Regions from separate parts of the Paenibacillus sp. S-38 genome, predicted to be linked through region 2. Evidence: a T-box and tRNA genes for the amino acid it is inferred to sense, from the RefSeq annotation. Region 2 holds a T-box; the other regions hold tRNA genes.
The links. The T-box of region 2 lies ahead of leuS (leucine--tRNA ligase). A T-box ahead of a tRNA ligase gene usually reads a tRNA of that ligase, here a tRNA-Leu.
Positions count from the first base shown of each region.

Region 1: it has a tRNA-Leu gene. The T-box ahead of leuS (leucine--tRNA ligase) is inferred to sense a tRNA for this amino acid. The anticodon was not compared.
Region 3: it has a tRNA-Leu gene. The T-box ahead of leuS (leucine--tRNA ligase) is inferred to sense a tRNA for this amino acid. The anticodon was not compared.

Region 1 covers NZ_CP187970.1:7,101,508-7,108,843, reverse strand. Annotated here, with positions in the region: rRNA gene ACP26L_RS31045 (16S ribosomal RNA) at 1-1,013, shown strand, start outside; rRNA gene ACP26L_RS31040 (23S ribosomal RNA) at 1,320-4,240, shown strand; rRNA gene rrf (5S ribosomal RNA) at 4,439-4,555, shown strand; tRNA gene ACP26L_RS31030 (tRNA-Phe) at 4,568-4,643, shown strand; tRNA gene ACP26L_RS31025 (tRNA-Tyr) at 4,672-4,756, shown strand; tRNA gene ACP26L_RS31020 (tRNA-Lys) at 4,767-4,839, shown strand; tRNA gene ACP26L_RS31015 (tRNA-Leu) at 4,856-4,941, shown strand; tRNA gene ACP26L_RS31010 (tRNA-Leu) at 4,955-5,041, shown strand; tRNA gene ACP26L_RS31005 (tRNA-Gly) at 5,045-5,119, shown strand; tRNA gene ACP26L_RS31000 (tRNA-Arg) at 5,131-5,204, shown strand; tRNA gene ACP26L_RS30995 (tRNA-Pro) at 5,310-5,386, shown strand; tRNA gene ACP26L_RS30990 (tRNA-Gly) at 5,393-5,463, shown strand; gene ACP26L_RS30985 (amino acid permease) at 5,571-7,007, shown strand.
Region 2 covers NZ_CP187970.1:5,986,360-5,993,695, reverse strand. Annotated here, with positions in the region: gene ACP26L_RS26505 (CvfB family protein) at 1-809, shown strand, start outside; gene ACP26L_RS26500 (class I SAM-dependent DNA methyltransferase) at 891-1,679, shown strand; T-box leader at 2,030-2,273, shown strand; gene leuS (leucine--tRNA ligase) at 2,461-4,911, shown strand; gene comER (late competence protein ComER) at 5,690-6,523, opposite strand; gene ACP26L_RS26485 (helix-hairpin-helix domain-containing protein) at 6,624-7,319, shown strand.
Region 3 covers NZ_CP187970.1:1,269,658-1,276,993, reverse strand. Annotated here, with positions in the region: gene ACP26L_RS06095 (NAD(P)/FAD-dependent oxidoreductase) at 1-425, shown strand, start outside; gene ACP26L_RS06090 (hypothetical protein) at 654-806, shown strand; gene ACP26L_RS06085 (YheC/YheD family protein) at 1,127-1,912, shown strand; tRNA gene ACP26L_RS06080 (tRNA-Gly) at 2,102-2,173, opposite strand; tRNA gene ACP26L_RS06075 (tRNA-Leu) at 2,177-2,263, opposite strand; tRNA gene ACP26L_RS06070 (tRNA-Lys) at 2,274-2,346, opposite strand; tRNA gene ACP26L_RS06065 (tRNA-Asp) at 2,360-2,436, opposite strand; tRNA gene ACP26L_RS06060 (tRNA-Val) at 2,454-2,529, opposite strand; tRNA gene ACP26L_RS06055 (tRNA-Glu) at 2,542-2,613, opposite strand; tRNA gene ACP26L_RS06050 (tRNA-Ala) at 2,634-2,709, opposite strand; gene ACP26L_RS06045 (family 78 glycoside hydrolase catalytic domain) at 3,000-5,891, opposite strand; gene ACP26L_RS06040 (MFS transporter) at 5,938-7,320, opposite strand.

The DNA.
Region 1 (7,336 bases), 1.1 Mb from region 2:
TAATACGTAGGGGGCAAGCGTTGTCCGGAATTATTGGGCGTAAAGCGCGCGCAGGCGGTTTTTTAAGTCTGGTGTTTAAGCCCGGGGCTCAACCCCGGTTCGCACCGGAAACTGGAAGACTTGAGTGCAGGAGAGGAAAGCGGAATTCCACGTGTAGCGGTGAAATGCGTAGAGATGTGGAGGAACACCAGTGGCGAAGGCGGCTTTCTGGACTGTAACTGACGCTGAGGCGCGAAAGCGTGGGGAGCAAACAGGATTAGATACCCTGGTAGTCCACGCCGTAAACGATGAGTGCTAGGTGTTAGGGGTTTCGATACCCTTGGTGCCGAAGTAAACACAATAAGCACTCCGCCTGGGGAGTACGCTCGCAAGAGTGAAACTCAAAGGAATTGACGGGGACCCGCACAAGCAGTGGAGTATGTGGTTTAATTCGAAGCAACGCGAAGAACCTTACCAGGTCTTGACATCCCTCTGAAAGCCCTAGAGATAGGGTCCTCCTTCGGGACAGAGGAGACAGGTGGTGCATGGTTGTCGTCAGCTCGTGTCGTGAGATGTTGGGTTAAGTCCCGCAACGAGCGCAACCCTTGACTTTAGTTGCCAGCATTAAGTTGGGCACTCTAGAGTGACTGCCGGTGACAAACCGGAGGAAGGTGGGGATGACGTCAAATCATCATGCCCCTTATGACCTGGGCTACACACGTACTACAATGGCCGGTACAACGGGAAGCGAAGTCGCGAGATGGAGCGAATCCTTAGAAGCCGGTCTCAGTTCGGATTGCAGGCTGCAACTCGCCTGCATGAAGTCGGAATTGCTAGTAATCGCGGATCAGCATGCCGCGGTGAATACGTTCCCGGGTCTTGTACACACCGCCCGTCACACCACGAGAGTTTACAACACCCGAAGCCGGTGGGGTAACCCGCAAGGGGGCCAGCCGTCGAAGGTGGGGTAGATGATTGGGGTGAAGTCGTAACAAGGTAGCCGTATCGGAAGGTGCGGCTGGATCACCTCCTTTCTATGGAGATCATGGCCATGAAGATGGCCGGATCAAATCGGCAGCGCAAGCTGCATCAACCGCGTAAGCGGGACACTCACTCGTGTTCAGTTTTGAAAGGTGCAATACCTTTCAAAATCCTCGACAATCCACCACGGTCTATGCCGTGATGAATTGCGATATTGTTCCTTGAAAACTGGATATACGAAACAAACTAGCTGAAGTAATCTAATGTTTATCTTTGTAGCTGCTAGCGATGTATTTCGTTTTTGACAGCGACCTTTATGCGAAGCATAACGGAGCGCAAAAACGAAACTACGAGCAATTGGTTAAGCTATTAAGAGCACACGGAGGATGCCTAGGCACCAGGAGCCGAAGAAGGACGTGGCGAACAACGATAACGCCTCGGGGAGCCGTAAGCAGGCTTTGATCCGGGGATGTCCGAATGGGGAAACCCACATGTGGTAATTCGCATGTACCATGCAGTGAATACATAGCTGCATCGGAGGCAGACGAGGGGAACTGAAACATCTAAGTACCCTCAGGAAAAGAAAACAATAGTGATTCCGTCAGTAGCGGCGAGCGAAAGCGGAGAAGCCCAAACCAAGGAGCTTGCTCCTTGGGGTTGTAGGACGTCAATGTGGGTAGAGCAGAGTAGGCGAACAGGTCTGGAAAGGCCGGCCAGAGTGGGTAAAAGCCCCGTAACCGAAATTCTGCGAACACCCTAGACGGATCCTGAGTACCGCGAGACACGTGAAACCTCGTGGGAAACCGGCAGGACCATCTGCCAAGGCTAAATACTCCCTGGTGACCGATAGTGAAGCAGTACCGTGAGGGAAAGGTGAAAAGAACCGCGGGAGCGGAGTGAAAAAGAACCTGAAACCGTGTGCTTACAAGAAGTCAGAGCCCGTTCATGGGTGATGGCGTGCCTTTTGTAGAATGAACCGGCGAGTTACGTTCCCGTGCGAGGTTAAGGTGAGAAGCCGCAGCCGCAGCGAAAGCGAGTCTGAATAGGGCGAATGAGTACGTGGACGTAGACCCGAAACCGTGTGATCTACCCCTGTCCAGGGTGAAGGTGCGGTAACACGCACTGGAGGCCCGAACCCACGAATGTTGAAAAATTCGGGGATGAGGTGGGGGTAGCGGAGAAATTCCAATCGAACTCGGAGATAGCTGGTTCTCCCCGAAATAGCTTTAGGGCTAGCCTCGGGTTAGCGTTGCGGAGGTAAAGCACTGATTGGGTGCGGGGCCCGCCAAGGGTTACCAAGTCCAGTCAAACTCTGAATGCCGCAAACGTGATGCCCGGGAGTCAGACAGTGAGTGCTAAGATCCATTGTCAAGAGGGAAACAGCCCAGATCATCAGCTAAGGTCCCCAAGTGTGTGTTAAGTGGGAAAGGATGTGGAGTTGCACAGACAACCAGGATGTTGGCTTAGAAGCAGCCACCATTGAAAGAGTGCGTAATAGCTCACTGGTCGAGTGACTCTGCGCCGAAAATGTAACGGGGCTAAACACACCACCGAAGCTATGACTAGATATCTATGATATCCTGGGGTAGGGGAGCGTTGTATGCGGGTTGAAGGTTGATCGTGAGGACAGCTGGACTGCATACAAGTGAGAATGCCGGTATGAGTAACGAAAAGATCAGTGAGAATCTGATCCGCCGAAAGCCTAAGGGTTCCTGAGGAAGGCTCGTCCGCTCAGGGTAAGTCGGGACCTAAGGCGAGGCCGAAAGGCGTAGTCGAAGGACAACAGGTTGAAATTCCTGTACCACCGTGAACCGTTATGAGCAATGGGGTGACGCAGAAGGATAGTGACGCGAGCTGATGGATGCTCGTCCAAGCAGTGAGGCTGATGTGCAGGCAAATCCGCACATCGTAAGGCTGAGCTGTGATGGGGAGGGAAACTTAAGTACCGAAGGTCATGAGTTCAGGCTGCCAAGAAAAGCCTCTAGCCAGGGAGAAGGTGCCCGTACCGCAAACCGACACAGGTAGGCGAGCAGAGCATGCTAAGGCGCGCGGAAGAACTCTCGTTAAGGAACTCGGCAAAATGACCCCGTAACTTCGGGAGAAGGGGTGCCTCGGTAGGGTGAATAGCCCGAGGGGGCCGCAGTGAAAAGGCCCAAGCGACTGTTTAGCAAAAACACAGGTCTGTGCGAAGCCGTAAGGCGAAGTATACGGGCTGACGCCTGCCCGGTGCTGGAAGGTTAAGGGGAGCGGTTAGGGGTAACCCGAAGCTGTGAACCGAAGCCCCAGTAAACGGCGGCCGTAACTATAACGGTCCTAAGGTAGCGAAATTCCTTGTCAGGTAAATTCTGACCCGCACGAATGGCGTAACGACTTGGGCGCTGTCTCGACGAGAGATCCGGTGAAATTTTAATACCTGTGAAGATGCAGGTTACCCGCGACAAGACGGAAAGACCCCATGGAGCTTTACTGCAGCTTGATATTGGACTTTGGTACGATCTGTACAGGATAGGTGGGAGCCTGAGAAGCCTGAGCGCCAGCTTGGGTGGAGGCGCCGTTGGGATACCACCCTGATCGTATCGGAGTTCTAACCTGGTACCGTGATCCGGTGCGGGGACAGTGTCAGGTGGGCAGTTTGACTGGGGCGGTCGCCTCCTAAAGCGTAACGGAGGCGCCCCAAGGTTCCCTCAGAATGGTTGGAAATCATTCGAAGAGTGCAAAGGCATAAGGGAGCTTGACTGCGAGACAAACAGGTCGAGCAGGGACGAAAGTCGGGCTTAGTGATCCGGTGGTACCGAATGGAAGGGCCATCGCTCAACGGATAAAAGCTACCCTGGGGATAACAGGCTTATCTCCCCCAAGAGTCCACATCGACGGGGAGGTTTGGCACCTCGATGTCGGCTCATCGCATCCTGGGGCTGAAGTAGGTCCCAAGGGTTGGGCTGTTCGCCCATTAAAGCGGTACGCGAGCTGGGTTCAGAACGTCGTGAGACAGTTCGGTCCCTATCTGTCGCGGGCGCAGGAAATTTGAGAGGAGCTGTCCTTAGTACGAGAGGACCGGGATGGACGTACCGCTGGTGTACCAGTTGTTCCGCCAGGAGCACGGCTGGATAGCCAAGTACGGACGGGATAAGCGCTGAAAGCATCTAAGCGTGAAGCCCCCCTCAAGATGAGATTTCCCAGTATGTAAGACCCCTTGTAGACGACGAGGTTGATAGGTTCGGGGTGGAAGCGCGGCAACGTGTGGAGCTGACGAATACTAATCGGTCGAGGGCTTATCCACTAGCTTCCGTAAGGAAGCGGCAGCAGTAATGTAGATGTGAGGTCTTTAGCTAGCGAGTGAGGATATATCATTTTGGTAATGACCTTTGTGCGAAGCACAACGGAACGCAAAATGATATACCCGAATGTATATCCAGTTTTCAAGGTACAAGCTGCCTTGAATATGTATTACCGTGTATCCTGGCCGATACACAAACCGTTTGGTGATGATGGCGGAAGGGAACCACGCGTACCCATCCCGAACACGAACGTTAAGCCTTCCAGCGTCGATGGTACTTGGACCGCAGGGTCCTGGGAGAGTAGAACGTCGCCAAGCGGATCTTATTATGGCTCGGTAGCTCAGTCGGTAGAGCAGAGGACTGAAAATCCTCGTGTCGGCGGTTCGATTCCGTCCCGAGCCACCATGAATCACATCTCATGTGATCCAATCCCGGAGGCTTAGTGAAGTGGCTAAACACGGCAGACTGTAAATCTGCTCTCATCGAGTTCGGTGGTTCGAATCCATCAGCCTCCACCATTTTTTATTTGAGCCATTAGCTCAGTTGGTAGAGCACCTGACTTTTAATCAGGGTGTCGTAGGTTCGAGTCCTACATGGCTCACGTTTTAATTTTATATGCGGTTGTGGTGGAATGGCAGACACGCTATCTTGAGGGGGTAGTGGGCGTAAGCTCGTGGAGGTTCGAGTCCTCTCAACCGCACCATCTAACTTTATATGCGGTCGTGGCGGAATTGGCAGACGCGCTAGATTCAGGTTCTAGTGGTGTAACAGCCGTGGAGGTTCGAGTCCTCTCGACCGCACCACCTGCGGAAGTGGCTCAGCGGTAGAGCATCGCCTTGCCAAGGCGAGGGTCGCGGGTTCGATTCCCGTCTTCCGCTCCATTTATTTCTTTGTTCCCTTAGCTCAGCTGGATAGAGCGTTTGACTACGAATCAAAAGGTCGGGAGTTCGAATCTCTCAGGGAACGGTTTCTTTTTCTTTAACACGTGATCAGGAAACGTTTTCTATATTTAAGATTGACTGCGTTTCTTATGTGAATGGAAGTGTTTAAGTAAAAGGGAACCCATAAGATCGGGACGTAGCTCAGCTTGGTAGAGCACCTGGTTTGGGACCAGGGGGTCGCATGTTCAAATCGTGTCGTCCCGACCATTATTTGCGGATGTAGTTCAATGGCAGAACTCCAGCTTCCCAAGCTGGTAGCGTGGGTTCGATTCCCATCATCCGCTTCGCGTAAATAGAAGGGAAGAGCCGCTGCTTGCGGCTTTTTTCTTTTATAAGCGACAATTTGGTAAATGATCCCGCACCAATCACATCTAAGAAGGAGTACATAAGCATGAGCAATGACAAATTGCAGCGCGGGCTGAAGGCGCGGCACATGACGATGATCTCGCTCGGCGGCTCGATCGGAACGGGGCTGTTCCTGGCCAGCGGCGGTGCCATCCACTCGGCAGGTGCAGGTGGAGCTTTTCTTGCCTATTTAACCATCGGCATCATGGTTTATTTTCTGGTTACCTCGCTCGGGGAAATGGCTACTTATATGCCCGTATCCGGCTCATTCAGCACGTATGCTTCCCGTTTTATCGATCCTTCCGTCGGGTTTGCTCTGGGCTGGAACTATTGGTACAACTGGGCCATCACTATTGCCGCCGAACTGTCGGCAGCGAGTCTGCTCATTAAGTTCTGGCTGCCGGATACCCCTTCACTGCCCTGGAGCGTACTGTTCCTGCTTCTCATGATCGGACTCAACCTTCTCGCGGTCAAAGGGTACGGCGAGTCCGAGTACTGGTTTGCTATGATCAAAATCATTACGGTTGTCGTGTTCATTGCCGTAGGGATCCTGATGATCTTCGGGATCTGGTCGAACCAACCGGTAGGGTTCAGCAACTTGGGTGTAGGAGAAGGGCCCTTCCCGGGCGGATTCCTTGCCGTTCTTGGTGTGTTCATGGCTGCGGGCTTCTCCTTCCAGGGAACAGAGCTTGTAGGGATCGCCGCAGGAGAGAGCGAGAATCCACGTGAGAATGTGCCGCGTGCCATCCGCACCGTATTCTGGCGGATCCTCCTCTTCTACCTCCTCGCCATTGCGGTCATTGGTCTGTTGATTCCTTACACCAACGAGAATCTGGCGGATGACAGCGTAATGATGAGCCCGTTCACCCTGATCTTCGAGAAGGCGGGACTTAGTATTGCCGCTTCCGTCATGAATGCCGTCATTCTGACTTCGGTGCTCTCGGCAGGAAACTCGGGGATGTACGCTTCGACGCGGATGCTCTGGCAGCTGGCCAAGGAAGGCAAAGCGCCGGCTTGGTTCGGCCGTCTGAACCGCCATGGCGTTCCGGTGCCGGCTCTTATGGCCACCGCAGCGCTCGGTATGCTCGCCTTCCTCTCCTCCTTCTTCGGTGAGGGTGTTGTCTATACCTGGCTGCTCAGTGCCTCCGGGATGACCGGCTTCATTGCCTGGCTTGGCATCGCGGTTAGTCACTACCGGTTCCGCAAAGCCTTTGTCGCTCAAGGCAAATCGCTGGACGATCTGCCTTATCGGGCGAAATGGTTCCCGTTCGGTCCGATTCTGGCCGGCGTACTCTGTACGATCGTGATCATCGGACAAAGCATCGGGGCTTTCAGTGAGGGGAAGATTGACTGGGCTTATCTGGTTGCTTCTTATATCGGTATCCCCATTTTCCTGATCTTCTGGCTTTCGTACAAGATCAAGCACAAAACCAAAGTATTGAAGCCTGAAGAATGCGTCTTTGACGACATGGTTGGCGAATAACGTCGGAGAGAGATACAGTGGTACGACCGAAGCCGGTTCTCATGGAGAGCCGGCTTTTTGTTCAGAAATAAGAAAGTATAAGTTTTCAGCGAAGCGGAAGCGTTCTAATATCGCAAGAAAAGTTTCATATCAACCACGGATGTACTTTTTGAATGAACCCCGATGAGGGGTTTTTTCTTATGGTCTGAAAGGGAAAGGATGAAGCGGCCCTCCGTATATCCGGTGCCGGATGTGCCTCTTCGCATGGTATTGAGAGATCTTGTGCGGCGTAGAGCACGCGCAGATTCGGATGCAGGACCTGGAGTCAAGCAGCAGGCGTCTGCGGAGCA
Region 2 (7,336 bases):
TTCTGCTCCACTACAGTGAGGTGGTCGGCGAAGTGAAGCCGGGCACCCAGGTGGACGTCTTCCTGTTCTACGATACGCAGGACCGGCTGGCCGCCACGATGCGGGAGCCGCTGATCAAGCTGAACGAAGTCGCGCTGCTCGAAGTCGCTGATTTTCACCCCCGATTCGGGTGCTTCCTTGAGATGGGCCTCGGCCGGCAGCTGCTCCTTCCGTTCCGGGAGCTTCCCGAGATGGAAGAGCTCAGGCCGCAGGTCGGCGACAAGGTGTTCGTCACGATGACCCATGACCGGCAGGGGCGCCTAGTGGCTAAGGTCGCCGGGGAAGACCGGCTGAAGGAGCTGTGCTTCGATGCCCCTCAGTCCTGGCGCAACCAGACGGTTGAAGCCCGCGTGTACAAGCCGCTGCAGATGGGAACCTTCGTTGTGTGTGATGGAGGCGTCGTCGGCTTCGGTGTGATCGGCTTCATCCATACGTCCGAGCGCACCCGGCTGCTTCGGCTTGGGGAGAAGGTCAGCGTGCGGATCACGTTTGTCCGCGAAGACGGCAACGTGAACTGTTCGATGCGCGAGCGTAAGGAAAGGGGGCTCGGCGAGGACGCGGACAAGCTGCTGGAGTTCCTGAAGGAACGCCGCAACGGAGCGATGCCGTTCTCGGACGAGACCCCGGCGGATCTGATTTCCCAGCGCTTCGGGATGAGCAAGTCAGCTTTCAAGCGGGCCCTCGGCAAGCTGATGAAGGATGGGCTTGTTTACCAGGAAGGCAGCTGGACCTACCTGAAACAAAACGAAGAACAGCCGGTTTCCGAGTGAGCCTTGCGCTCCGGAGCCGGTTTTCTCTTTTATACGCAAGCACCGCGCCCTGCGCGAATCCGGAATCGGGGGATGAGAGATATGGCTTATGAGCGTTTTTCTTATGTGTACGACCGCCTGATGGAGGACATGCCGTATGACGAGTGGCTGAGGTTCGCCAAAGGGTGCTGGGATAAATTTGGCCACCCCCGCACGGTGGTGGATCTCGGCTGCGGCACCGGCAGTATTGCGGTTCCCTTAGCCCAGGAAGGCTACGAGGTGATCGGCATCGACCTCTCGGAGGACATGCTGGCTGTGGCGCAGAGCAAGGCGGATGAAGCGCGGCTTCACCGCCCGCTGCCGCCTGGAGGAAGTGTCACCTTCCTCCAGCAGGACCTAAGAGACTGGGAGCTGGGCCGTCAGGCCGACAGCGTCGTGTCCTTCTGTGACTGCTTCAACTATCTGCTCGAGGAAGAGGACATCACGAAGGCAATCCGCCAGGCCTATGCCGGACTGAAGCCGGGCGGCGTCTTTATTTTCGACGTGCATACGGCGGAGCAGCTGCTGGATTATGCGGCGAGCCAGCCGTTCTTCCTCAACGAGGATGATATTGCCTATATCTGGACCTGCGGGTATGACGAGAGCCGGAGCGAGATCGAGCATGCGCTGACGATCTTCGTGCAGGAGGAGGAGCATCACAGGGGGGATGACACGCCTTCGGAGTGGTTCAACCGCGTGGAAGAAATGCACACGCAGCGCGCTTACCCCCTTCCTTGGCTGGAGACTCAGCTGAGGGAAGCCGGCTTCCGCGAGGTGGTCTGCTACGGGGATTTCCTGTTCAAGCAGGCCACGGAGGATACGCGGCGCGCGTTTTTTGCGGCAGTGAAATAGGATTTATGGCGAGAAATGAATCAGCAGCTGGACGATACATAAGATGATTCCCCACAGCGGCAGCGCCAGGGCTGCGCCGTTCAGCAAGCCTCGCATGGGGAGGCCCCCTTTCTTCCTGGAACCGAATACGGTCCTTTTGGTACCCAGTATGGACAAGTTGAAAGAAGGGTATCCCCGGAGCCGGGCGGTTCTATGTACCGCTGCTTAGGGAGGGAGCCCGTTTGAGGCATCTGAGGGGTCTGGATCGGCTTGTCCCGTGTCCATTCGGGAGAGCTGCTTGACATGAGGGAACCGAAGCTTTTATAATGAATGCTAATTGGATGGAATGTACATATTTTGTTTACAAATATGGCAAGGCTGTGAAGAGAAACAGTAGCTGAAGACCGTTACTTCAGAGAGCCGGTGGAAGGTGCGAACCGGCGGCGGCAGCGGCGAACTCATCTTGGAGCCAGAAGGTGAAGCAGTGATTGGGATCATTCCCGGTCCTTCTAACCGGATCGTTTCCCCGCGTTAAGGGGCTTGAGTGGATCAGGGCAAAGCATGCCCGGATCAACTAGGGTGGTACCACGGGAATTCAAGCCTCTCGTCCCTAGCGTTGCGCTAGCGATGAGATGGCTTTTTTTGTTGCTTTTGGGGTATATAGCAAAATTTGGACCTTGCAAAAGAGGCGTGGAAGGTGCCTCGGCAGCAGCCGTCCGGGCGTACGCACAGCCGGAACCATCACACAGAGGCGAATGCCGGCGGTGCCGATGCAGGAGTTGAAGGAGGAGCAGAGTTCATCATGACACAGGAAACCAGAGAAAATCAGGGGTACAACCCGTTAGCCATCGAACCGAAGTGGCAGAAGTATTGGGATGAGAAGAAAACGTTCAAGGTGCTGGACGACGAGAGCAAGCCGAAGTTCTATGCGCTCGACATGTTCCCGTATCCTTCGGGAGCAGGGCTGCACGTTGGCCATCCGGAAGGCTATACGGCGACGGATATCGTCTCGCGCTATAAGAGAATGCGCGGCTACAATGTGCTTCACCCGATGGGCTGGGATGCGTTCGGCCTGCCGGCTGAGCAGCATGCGCTCGATACCGGACAGCACCCGCGCGAGATCACGGTGAAGAACATCAACAACTTCCGCCGCCAGATCAAGTCGCTCGGCTTCTCCTACGATTGGGACCGTGAAGTCTCGACGACCGATCCGGATTATTACAAGTGGACGCAGTGGATCTTTATCCAGCTCTACAACAAAGGCCTTGCTTACGTAGACGAAGTGCCGGTGAACTGGTGCCCGGCCCTGGGTACGGTTCTGGCGAACGAAGAAGTCATCGACGGCCTCAGCGAGCGCGGCGGCCATCCGGTCATCCGCAAGCCGATGCGCCAGTGGGTGCTTCGCATCACCGAGTATGCCGAGCGCCTGCTTGAGGATCTCGAAGAGCTCGACTGGTCGGAGAGCATCAAGGACATGCAGCGCCACTGGATCGGCAAGTCCAAGGGGGCGGAAGTGACGTTCGCCATCGACGGTCATGACGGCGAGGGGCTCAAGGTCTTCACGACGCGCCCGGACACGCTGTTCGGCGCCACCTACTGTGTGCTGGCTCCGGAGCATGAGCTGGTGGAACGCATTACGACGGGCGAGCAGTCCGCTGCCGTCAAGGAATATCAGGAACGTGCGGCGCGCAAGAGCGACCTGGAGCGTACGGACCTTGCGAAGGAGAAGACGGGCGTCTTCACGGGTGCTTATGCGGTGAATCCGGTCAGCGGCGCGAGACTGCCGATCTGGATCGCGGACTATGTCCTCGCCGGCTACGGCACCGGCGCCATCATGGCGGTACCGGGCCACGACCAGCGCGACTGGGAGTTTGCGAAGCAGTATGACCTGCCGATCCTCGAGGTGGTCAGCGGCGGGGATGTCGAGAAGGAAGCTTACGCGGGCGACGGCCCTCACGTGAACTCCGACTTCCTCGACGGCCTGAACAACGAGCAGGGCATTGCGAAGATGATCGAGTGGCTCGAGCAGAACGGCAAAGGTCAAGGCAAAGTGACCTACCGTCTGCGCGATTGGCTGTTCTCCCGCCAGCGCTACTGGGGCGAGCCGATCCCGATCCTGCACCTCGAAGACGGCACGATGAAGACCGTGCCGGAAGACCAGTTGCCGCTCCTGCTGCCGGAAGTCGACGAGATCAAGCCGTCCGGCACCGGAGAGTCTCCGCTGGCTGTCGTAACCGATTGGGTGAACACGGTGGATCCGGAGACGGGCAAGCCTGCACGCCGCGAGACGAACACGATGCCGCAGTGGGCCGGCTCCTGCTGGTATTACCTGCGCTTCATCGATCCGAAGAACAACGACGCGCTCTGCTCGAAGGAGCTGCAGCGCAAGTGGCTGCCGGTCGACCTCTACATCGGCGGTGCGGAGCATGCGGTGCTTCACCTGCTCTATGCCCGCTTTTGGCATAAGGTGCTCTACGACCTCGGTGTGGTGGAGACGAAGGAACCGTTCTACAAGCTCGTCAACCAGGGCATGATCCTCGGCGAGAATATGGAGAAGATGAGCAAATCGCGGGGCAACGTCATCAACCCGGACGAGATTGTGAACGAGTACGGTGCGGATACGCTGCGCCTGTACGAGATGTTCATGGGCCCGCTCGAGGCGACGAAGCCTTGGAACACGAACGGCGTGGACGGGGCGTACCGCTTCCTGAGCCGCGTATGGCGCCTCTTCATCAGCGAAGACGGCAGCCTCAGCGCGAAGATCACGGACAGCGCCGATGCCGGCACCGACGCGTTCAAGCGCATCTGGCACCGTACGATCAAGAAGGTGACGGAGGATCTCGAGGCGCTGCGCTTCAATACGGCGATCTCGCAGCTCATGATCTTCGTCAACGAAGCGTACAAAACCGAGACGCTGCCGAAGGCCGCCATGGAGCAGTTCGCGCAGATGCTCTCGCCGATCGCGCCTCACCTGGCTGAAGAGCTGTGGGAGAAGCTCGGCGGCAGCGGTACGATCACCTACGCGTCCTGGCCGGTGTATGACGAAGCCTGGACGGTCGACAACGAAGTGGAGATCGTGGTCCAGGTGAACGGCAAAATCGCCGAGCGTGCGACCATCGCTGCGGACGCTGACGAAGCGGCCATGCAGGAATTCGCGCTGGGTCTCGACAAGGTGAAGGAAGCCACTGCGGGCAAAACCGTCCGCAAGATCATTGCGGTCAAGGGCAAGCTGGTGAACATCGTAGTCGGCTAACGCGGAAGCCATTCCCCTCGGTGGGAACCCATCCCCCTCTTTCCCCCTTACCCGTAAGGGGGAGGACCGGGGCTCTCGCCCCCTGGACCCCCAAAAGGGCCGGTGGAGGGGCGGGGCCGGCGTTGACGGGGCATGGGGCGGAGGAACGCTTTCGTCCTCCCTTGCAAGGCTGCCTATCCGGCAGCTTTGCAGGGAGGACACGCTCTCATGCGGCGCTCTTCCGGTACGTGGTGCCCTGCTGGAGCAGACCCGTGGGGCGGGCGCTAGGTGAGGGAGGGCGTGCGTATTGCCGCCTCAAGACTGCGTCTTGAAGCTTCTGTTCGCAACCGGAACGGGCTTCGCAGCCGAACGGAAGAGCAGGCTCCCTCGACTGAGCGCTTCGCGGCTCAGCGAGGGAGGAGGGCCTGGCCCCAAGCGCTCTGCGCGCTGTCGGCCTGAGAAGAGCAGGCTCCCTCGACTGAGCGCGAAGCGCTGGCTCAGCGAGGGAGTAACCTACTACAAAACAAATAACCGCTGTCCGGACGGACACAGCGGTTGAGGGAAAGAAGTTGGATCAAGCGAGCCGTTAGGTGCAGTATCCCTTGGAGGAGCCGCTCTGCGGCGCCCGCCTTTGAAATTCGTGATGATTCCTCTGAAAATTTCAATGAGTTCATCACGGGTTTCAACAGCGGCCGGAGAGGGATACTGCACCGCCAGGTCCTCGCTACCAGATCATACTTTTCTCTCAACCCCTGTCCTCTGGACAGCGGTTCATACCGGAAAACGTGAAAGCATCGCGTCAATCGACCCGGGTCCCGAAAAAGCGGGCTTCCACCTTTTCCAAGTCTTCTTCGTATTTGGAATGAGTTGTGCGGATCAGGTCGTAAAAGACCCCGCACAGCTCTTTTTCCATTAGGCGGAGTCCTTCGGCGGTGATGCCGCCGGGAACGGCCACGCGCTTCTGCAGCTGGGCGGGTGAGAAGCCTCCGGTGGTGAGCAGCTTGCCGGTGCCGAGCGTCATTTCGCTTGCGAGCTGGGTCGCTTCCTCTTCCGAGATGCCCGTGGTATCGACGGCCGCCTCCACGAACTTCTGGACGAAGTAAGCGAGGAAAGCGGGGCCGCAGGAGGACAGGTCCGAGGAGATGCGCGTATACTGCTCGGAGACGCGGATCGGCGCGGAGACATGCGAGAACAGGTTCTCGAGCAGATCCTTATCCTCGGGAGTCAGCCGGTCGCCGTAGATGCAGAGGGTGGCGCCGCTGAGCACATAGTTGGTGATGCTGGGAATGACCTTGGCAATTTTGCTGGGAAGGATTTCTTCGAGATGACGGATCAGGACCGGGCTGGTGATCGAAATGACGATCTGGCTCGCAAGCGTATGGTCCTGAATCTCATCGAGGACGGCCTTGTATTCCGAGGGTTTCACACAGAGGAACAGGAGATCGGTTCCCAGGGCCACTTCCTTATTGGATCTTGCCACCTGCATGCCGGGATACTTCTCGGCCAGCAGCTCGGCTTTGGCAAGGGTACGGTTCGTTGCCACGATATGCTCCGGGTTCAAAGCGCCCGACCGGATGAATGCTTCGATCAGTATGCTCCCCATGCTGCCTGTTCCAATGAATCCTACCCGCATGATCATCCCCCCCTGATTAGATTGCAGTCTTCTTCATGTATGTATATCGGGGGGCATCGGGGTTTATGACTGAAAAATTCCATTTTGGCAGGAGGTTCCCGTGTTACGCAAGTTGGATATGAAAATGACCCTGTTCGCCGTCATACTGGCGGCCTGCGGTCTGTTCCTGATGCTCGGAGTGGCGAAGCCCTGGAGCGGCGGGGAGGCGGCAGACGGCTTCGCCGCCGTCGATGACGAGATGCGGCTGCTGCTGAAGGCGTCGGCAGAGGAAAAGAACCCGGCACAGGCTGCCAAAGAAAGCGGGGGCGCTGCGGCTGGGCCGGAGTCGACGGCGGACAAGGGCTCTGCGGCTGCAGAGTCGAAAACTCAAGGATCCGCAGAGGCGGCGGCTCTCTCCTCGCAGCCCAAGGAGTCGGCGGGGGGAACAGCAAATGAGCCCAAGCCGCAGTCGGGCGGTCCGGTGCCGTCCGCCGGTGGACAGTCGACTGAGAGCGGGGCGCCGGCGGCCGCAGACGGTGGGCCAGTGCCTGCTGCAGGGGCTCCTTCAGGCGGCAACGGGCCTGTGTCTCAGAGCAGGGCGGAGTCCACGGAGGGGCCTGGCGCTTTGCTTCATCTCAATCAAGCTACGGCGGAACAGCTCGATGCGCTGCCGGGGATCGGGCCCAGCCGGGCGGCGGCCATCATAGAACTGCGCAAGAAGCGCGGAGGAGCCTTCCGCTCGCTGGACGAGCTGCTGGAAATCAAAGGAATCGGCGAGAAGTCGCTCCAGAAGCTGAAGCCGCTGCTGACTCTATAGGCGGCTTGGGGTATTTC
Region 3 (7,336 bases), 3.5 Mb from region 2:
GGGAAATCTGCCGGAGGGCCAACGACCTCTCGAACGGCGGAGTCATCATCCAGAAGTACGGCGATATTATGCGCGGCCGCCGCTCCACCCCTGACCGGATCAAGGAAGGCTTCCTCGAGCCCACGCTGAAGGAAGCGGTTCCGGGCGACCTGGGCCTCGTGCTGCCCTACATTACAATGAAGAGTCTCGTCGAGATGATTCAGGCGCTGGAGAAGGTCACACCGGGCATCGCGGCGGAGCATACGCTCTTCTATGGTGTGGAAGCCAAATTCTACTCCGCCCGTCCGAAGCTTACCGAACAGTTCGAAACCGAGATCCGCGGCCTTTTCTGCGGCGGGGACGGCGCCGGGGTGACCCGAGGCCTGGCCCAGGCGGGGGCGGCCGGCGTGTGGATCGCCCGCCAGGTGATCGGCCGGCTCGCCTGATTTTCTTCTATGCCTGCCGCGGCAGTGGGCTGTCCGTTCTATCTTGGACGGCCGCCGATTGCCGCGGCTCTTTCTTCGGTTCCTGCTTTATTTACCGTGTTTTATCTAAAGTTTTTTTAAGGCTTTTCGACATACTTTTCAAGATTCATCTGGTATATTTCTCTTACATGATGCAGACACCCCTTCCTTCTCGCCCCGCACCCTCACCCCAACGATCCCGGAGGTATTATGAAGGTTACATTGAAAGTTGAAGAGATCCTCCGCCAGATGGGGATCAGCTATGAGGCCTTTTTCCTTTATCACGAACTCGGCAAGGAATTGGCCGAGAAGGAGAGAGAGCGGGAGAAGGACCCAGAGGACGAAGACGACGGACAACGCTGACCGAATCTCACATTCGGGACAGGCCCGGCGCTTCCTACAATACATCCTGCCCGATATACACCTCCTCCTGCCGTTTCATCTCTGCTTACCTTCATACTCCACTTCTGATATTTCGAAAAAGCTGCCCCGATCTTAATCCGGTGGGCGGCTTTTTTGCTGCAAGCTTTCAGGGTGTGCGAAAGCACCATTTTCCTACGGATCCGCCCTGGACAGGCTTTCGTCCAATTGTTCTGCTCACGAGATGAATACAATGTGTTGGCATGTCACTGCGGGAGCGGAGCACCGCCTTCCCAATCCATCCGTGAAGGAGACCACTGTACATGAAGCCAGCCAAACGGACCCTGGTGAGCAAATGGACTAAAACCAAGAGCCTGCTGCAAAACCGCAGTCTTCGAAAATTCATTCCCGAAACGCGCCTTTACAGCCGTTCAAGCCTCCTGTATTTGCTTAGAAAATACAGGATGATCTATGTCAAACCCGTGAAAGGCTCCGGGGGTAAAGGTGTCATCCGTGCCGAAGTCAGACGGGTGCGCGGCAGAACCCTGTACCGGTATCAGCAGGGCACAGCGATCCGGACCTTCTCATCCTTCGGCGCCTTCTATGCCTCCCTGTCCCGCACCAAGCTGCCGCGGCCTTATCTGGCCCAGCAGGGCATTGCCCTGCTTAGGCTGCGGGGACGTCCCTTCGATATCCGGGTTATGGTGCAGCGAACCGCGAAGAGGGGCTGGAAGACTACAGGCATCATCGGGCGGCTAGCCCATCCGAAACGCGCGGTAACCAACTTCCACAGCGAAGGCCTGCCGCTGCCGCTGCGCATTCTCTTCGCCTCCCGCCTCTCCCCTGTCCGCAGGCGCCGGTTAACGGCTGCTCTCGCGAGATTGGGACTGCGCTTCGCCCATCATCTCGGCCGGAAGTATCCCGGCTTCCGGGAGCTCGGCGTCGATGTGGGCGTGGACACGAGGCTGCACCCTTGGGTGCTCGAAGTCAATACGGCGCCCGATGCGATGATCTTCAACCAGCTGAAGAACAAGCGAATGTTCCACCGGGTGCTGCGGTACGCCAAGGCGAACGGGCGGTATAAGCACCGGAAGCTGCCACGGATGTAACAACCCCCTCTTCTTCCGAGATTGCGCGGCGCCCCTCTCCTTAGTGCGAAGAGTTCGAGCCGAAGCAGACAGCTCTCCGAGGCAGCCCGGCTGTCTGCAGCTTCTGCCAAGACGCTGAGGACAAACAAAAAAGAGACCGTCTACCGGTCTCTTTTTTGTTTGCCTATGATCTTACCGAACCAATCCATAAGCGGAAGACGGGAATCGAACCCGCGACCCTCGCCTTGGCAAGGCGATGCTCTACCGCTGAGCCACTTCCGCAGGTGGTGCGGTCGAGAGGACTCGAACCTCCACGGCTGTTACACCACTAGAACCTGAATCTAGCGCGTCTGCCAATTCCGCCACGACCGCGTAATGAAAGTGAGCCATGTAGGACTCGAACCTACGACACCCTGATTAAAAGTCAGGTGCTCTACCGACTGAGCTAATGGCTCATGAGTGTTGTAATGGCGGAGCCGACGGGATTCGAACCCGCGGTCTCCTGCGTGACAGGCAGGCATGTTAGGCCTCTACACCACGGCTCCGTGCCACATAACATTCATGGTGGAGGCTGACGGGATCGAACCGCCGACCCTCTGCTTGTAAGGCAGATGCTCTCCCAGCTGAGCTAAGCCTCCATGGGATCATGATGACCCGTAGGGGATTCGAACCCCTGTTACCTCCGTGAAAGGGAGGTGTCTTAACCCCTTGACCAACGGGCCATACCAAGTAAAGATGAGGATGGTGGAGCCAAGCGGGATCGAACCGCTGACCTCCTGCTTGCAAGGCAGGCGCTCTCCCAGCTGAGCTATGGCCCCATAGAATATATGAACCTCTTACCTATCGTTTGCCGCTTGCTAACCTGCTAGCTTGCCCCGACGAGAATCTAATTTAGCATATTTCGTCGACCGGTGCAACCTCTAATTTGATTCCATTTTGTTACAGGAAACCGATTCGCCCGGCTGCCGTTTCCGCTCGCAGCTTTTTTTGCCGCGAGGAGTAATCTATCATATTCTGTCGAAAGATGCAAACTTCTCTTTGAGGTTGAACGGCAAACCGCCTGAAATCCCAAGGAATGCGGACTCCAGGCGGCCTGATGTGTGAGAATTTAATAAACGATCCGGTTCAGCTCCTGCAGCAGGCCGGCAACGCGCTCCGCCGTAATCCCTTTGGACTGGTCCTTCATCAGCTGCTTGAGGGTTAAGTTCTTGACATAGAATTTCAGCGGCGGCCGGTCGACCTCGGGCAGATGCTTCACCAGCAGCTGCTTGTCTTCTTCGTATGCCAGCAGCTCTCTGACGAGACTCTCCTCCGTGAAGGCCACCCGGAACAGATCGTCGTTCTTATATGTGAACGTATAATCGCCGGAGCCTACCGTGAGGAACAAGCCCTCCTCCGTCTCCCTGCCCAGCTCGATCCCCTCTGTCCCGGTAAGCGACTGGCCGCCTTCAAGCACGTGAGCCTCCCGTGCGCCGGGCAGCAGCACTTCCGCGCACGTGTTGGCCGGCACGCGAACGGTAACTTCAATCCGGCCGTCAGCCGTACGCCAGCCGGAGTGAATCTCACCGTACATCGACTCGAATGATGCGGAGGCCGATCGCAGCCCCCTTACCGCCGGCTTCGGATGGAGCCTGATCTTCTTATAAGCCGGTGCGGAACCATCCATATCGAGGCCTGCCGCCTTCCGGTACAGCCAGTCCCCGATGGAGCCGTACGCATAATGGTTGAAGGAATTCATGTTATCGCTCCAGAACGAGCCGTCCGGCTTGATGCTGTCCCAGTGCTCCCACACCGACGTGGCGCCCTTCGTAATCGGGTATAGCCACCCGGGATAGCCTTTCTGCTGCAGCAGCTTCACGGCCGTTTGGTGGTACCCGTTATCCGACAGTGCGAAGCACAGATAAGGTGTCCCCACAAAGCCGGTCGTCAGGTGGTAATCGTTCTCGACGATGAGCTCGTTCAGGTCACGGGCGATCCGCTTGCGGGCGGGACCGTCGACCAGTCCGAACACGAGCGCGAGCACGTGAGCGGTCTGTGTCGGTGCGGCCATCCGGCCGAACGGCGTCACATACTCCCCGCGGAAATGCGAGAGGATGCCGTCCAGGAGCCTGCCGTATTCCTCGGCATCCTCCACTCTACCGAGGATCTCGGCGCTGCTGCGCAGCAGCCGGGTGGAGTAAGCGTAATAAGCGGTCGCAACGAGGTCGCGCGGCGTCGCCCCGACGTAGCTGTTTTCCTTCGCATCCAGCGCCAGCCAGTCGCCGAACTGGAATCCGGTGTTCCAGGCATACTCATTCTCGCCCTGCGCCCGGATATATTCGACCCAGGCCTTCATGCTGGGATACTGCTCTTCGAGGATCCGCTTGTCTCCGTAATATTGATACAGTGTCCACGGGATGATGACGGCGGCGTCCCCCCAGCCGGCGGCGGAATCTCCATCCTGGACGTTCGGGATGACGAAGGGAACCCCGCCGTCCGGGAGCTGGTCCGCCTGGAGATCACGCATATACTTCGTAAAGATCGGCCCGCCAGAGTAATTGAACAGGGCGGTGGAGACGAACACCTGCGCATCGGCCGTCCACCCTAACCTCTCGCTGCGCTGCGGACAGTCCGTCGGCACGTCGAGGAAATTGCCGCGCTGTCCCCAGACGATATTGCGCTGAAGCTGATTGACGAGCGGATCGGAGCATTCGAAGCGGCCTGTCCGGTTCATGTCCGTATGCATCACCTGGCCGACGAAGCTGTCCGGCGGGAGCTCGCCCGGCTCTCCCGGATAGCCCTCGACCCGGACATAGCGGAAGCCTTGGAAGGTGAAACGGGGCGCATAGATCTCCGTCCCCTCGCCTTTAGCAGTATATTCGACCTCCTGCCTGGCCTCTTTCAGATTGCCGAAATAGATATTGCCTTCCTTGTCGAGCACCTCGGCATGCTTCAGTCGAATGCACGTCCCGGCGGGAGCCTCCACGGTCAGCCGGATTCGGCCGACCATATTCTGCCCCATGTCCAGCACCGTATCGCCATTCGGTGTGACGAGAACCGCCGCGGGCCGGACCTCCTCTGTGACACGAACCGGCTCGCTCTCCTGGGCCGTCAGCTTGTCCGTCGGTCCGTCCAGCACCTCGACGGCCCTCCAATCGTCATCCTCAAAGGCGCCTGTGCTCCAGCCCTCCCGCTCCAGCCGGGCATCGTATTTCTCTCCGTTGTAGATATTGGAATAAAGCACCGGCCCAGCTTCGGCCTTCCAGCCGGAATCGGTGACGATCCATGCCTCCGAGCCGTTGTCATAGCGGACGCACAGCTGGAGCAAAGCGGCCCGCCGGTCCCCGTACCGGAATTTCCCCTCTCCCATACCGCCCTTATACCAGCCGTCCGCCAGCATCAGGCCGATTCCGTTGCCGCCCTCCTGAAGGAGCGCCGTGACATCATAGGTCTGATACTGGATGCGGTGCCCGTAGCTGGTCCATCCCGGCGTGAGCAGTTCATCCCCTATACGGCGGCCGTTCAGATAGAGCTCGTAGAGCCCCAGCGCCGAAGCGTATATTCTCGCCGATGTGATGCCGCTTTGGATGGAGAAGCTTTTGCGCAGCAGGAATGCCGCCTCTGACGCAGCATCCAGCTCATCTGAGGCAGGGGTTATCCAGTCCGCCTTCCACGGTTCCTGTCCCAGCAGGCCGGTCTCCCACCAGGCTGCTTCGCTCCAGTCCGATTCCGTTCCCCAGGAATCCCAGACTTTGACGCGGTAATCATAACGCGTCCGCGGCGCCAGCTCGGGGCCGTCATATTCGACATGTATGCATTGCTCTGACGAAACGACACCCGAATCCCAGACCGGGTTCTCAAAGATGCCGCCGGAAGCTGACACCTGCACCCGATAGGAAGCCTGCATCGTTCCACGGCGGCCGGATTGGAGCTTCCAGCTGATACGCGGCTTCCCCACGTCCAGCCCAAGGGGGTTCGCCCTGTATTCGCAGGATAATGAATATACGTTCAATGGATTCATCACATCGGTATCCTTTCTCATCGCCTACTCCGCGGTGAAGCTCCCCTTACTTCTCAGACGGAACAGACAGGGATTGCAGCTCCTCCACAATCGAAGGCAGCTTCTTCTCCAGCGTGTACATCATCATAAACCCGATCTGCAGCAGCACCAGGACGATCGGGAACCCGATGTACAGCACCTTGATGGCTGTAATCGCCGAATCGCTCTGTTCGCTCAGTCCGCCGACATACCCCCCGATCGCAAGCGCCCAGCCGACGATCGCGCCCCCGAAGCCGCTGCCGATCTTCGAGGCGAGCGAGGCTCCGCTGAAGATCAGGCCTTCCGTTCGCGCCCCGGTTCTCCATTCGCCGTATTCCACCGTATCGGCCAGCAGGGCGGAGCCCGTCGCTACCGCTGGAGCGACGCCGAGCGTTTTGAGAATCGTACTGATCAAGACAATCCCAAAATCGGAGGAGTCCACCAGGATGAGAAGCGAACCGGCCAGCGTAATGAAGCATCCGACCAATATGGTATTCCTCTTCCCGATGCGTTTCATCAGCGGCGCACAGAGCAGGATCCCCACAATGATCGGAAGAATGCTCGCGATCCCGAGTGCCGCTACCAGGCCGGGGTCGTGCAGAATATATTGGGCATAATAAATATTCAACGCACTGCTGATGCCTGTGTTCAAGAAGAGAATGATCGAGAACAGCAGGACAATGATCCAGTATTTGTTGCGTAGCAGCGCCCTCGCGCCTTTGCGCAAGGGGATGTCCTTCTGCACGACAACGGGCTTGACCCGCTCCCTGGTTGTTTTGTAAGTGATCGCATACAGCAGAGGAGATACCGCGCCAATGATGCCGAAGGTCAGCGCCCAGCCCATTTTGCCCCCGCCAAAAGCATTCACCACCGGCATCGTGAACATGCTGATGGCCACGCCGCCCGTAAGCGACAAAACCATACGCGTTATGTTCAGTACCGTCCGCTGATACGGGTCCTGTGTCATCAGCGAATTCATCGCGCTGTAAGGAATATTGATGGCGGAGTAGATCATCATGCAGACGAAATAGGTGACACTCGCGTATATGATCGCTCCGGTCTCTCCTACATTCGGAGCCGTAAACAAGACCATGACGGACAAGCCGAACGGAACCGCCATCCATTTGATCCAGGGGCGGGCCTTGCCGTGCCTGCTTTTCGTGCGGTCGACCAAAGCGCCGATGCCGATATCAAGGATGCCGTCAACGATCCGGGTGACCAAAAAGATCGTCCCCACCGCGCCTGCCGAGATGCCGGCAATATCCGTATAAAAGAACGTGAGAAAGGTCGAGATCGCGGTAAAGATGACATTCGTCGATAAATCGCCTACGGCATACCCGAATCGTTCCTTCAGCGAAAGCTTCTCCCCATATCCCGCATTCCCGTTGTCAATACCCGCTGAGCTGCTCATGGCTGATCCCCCCAAG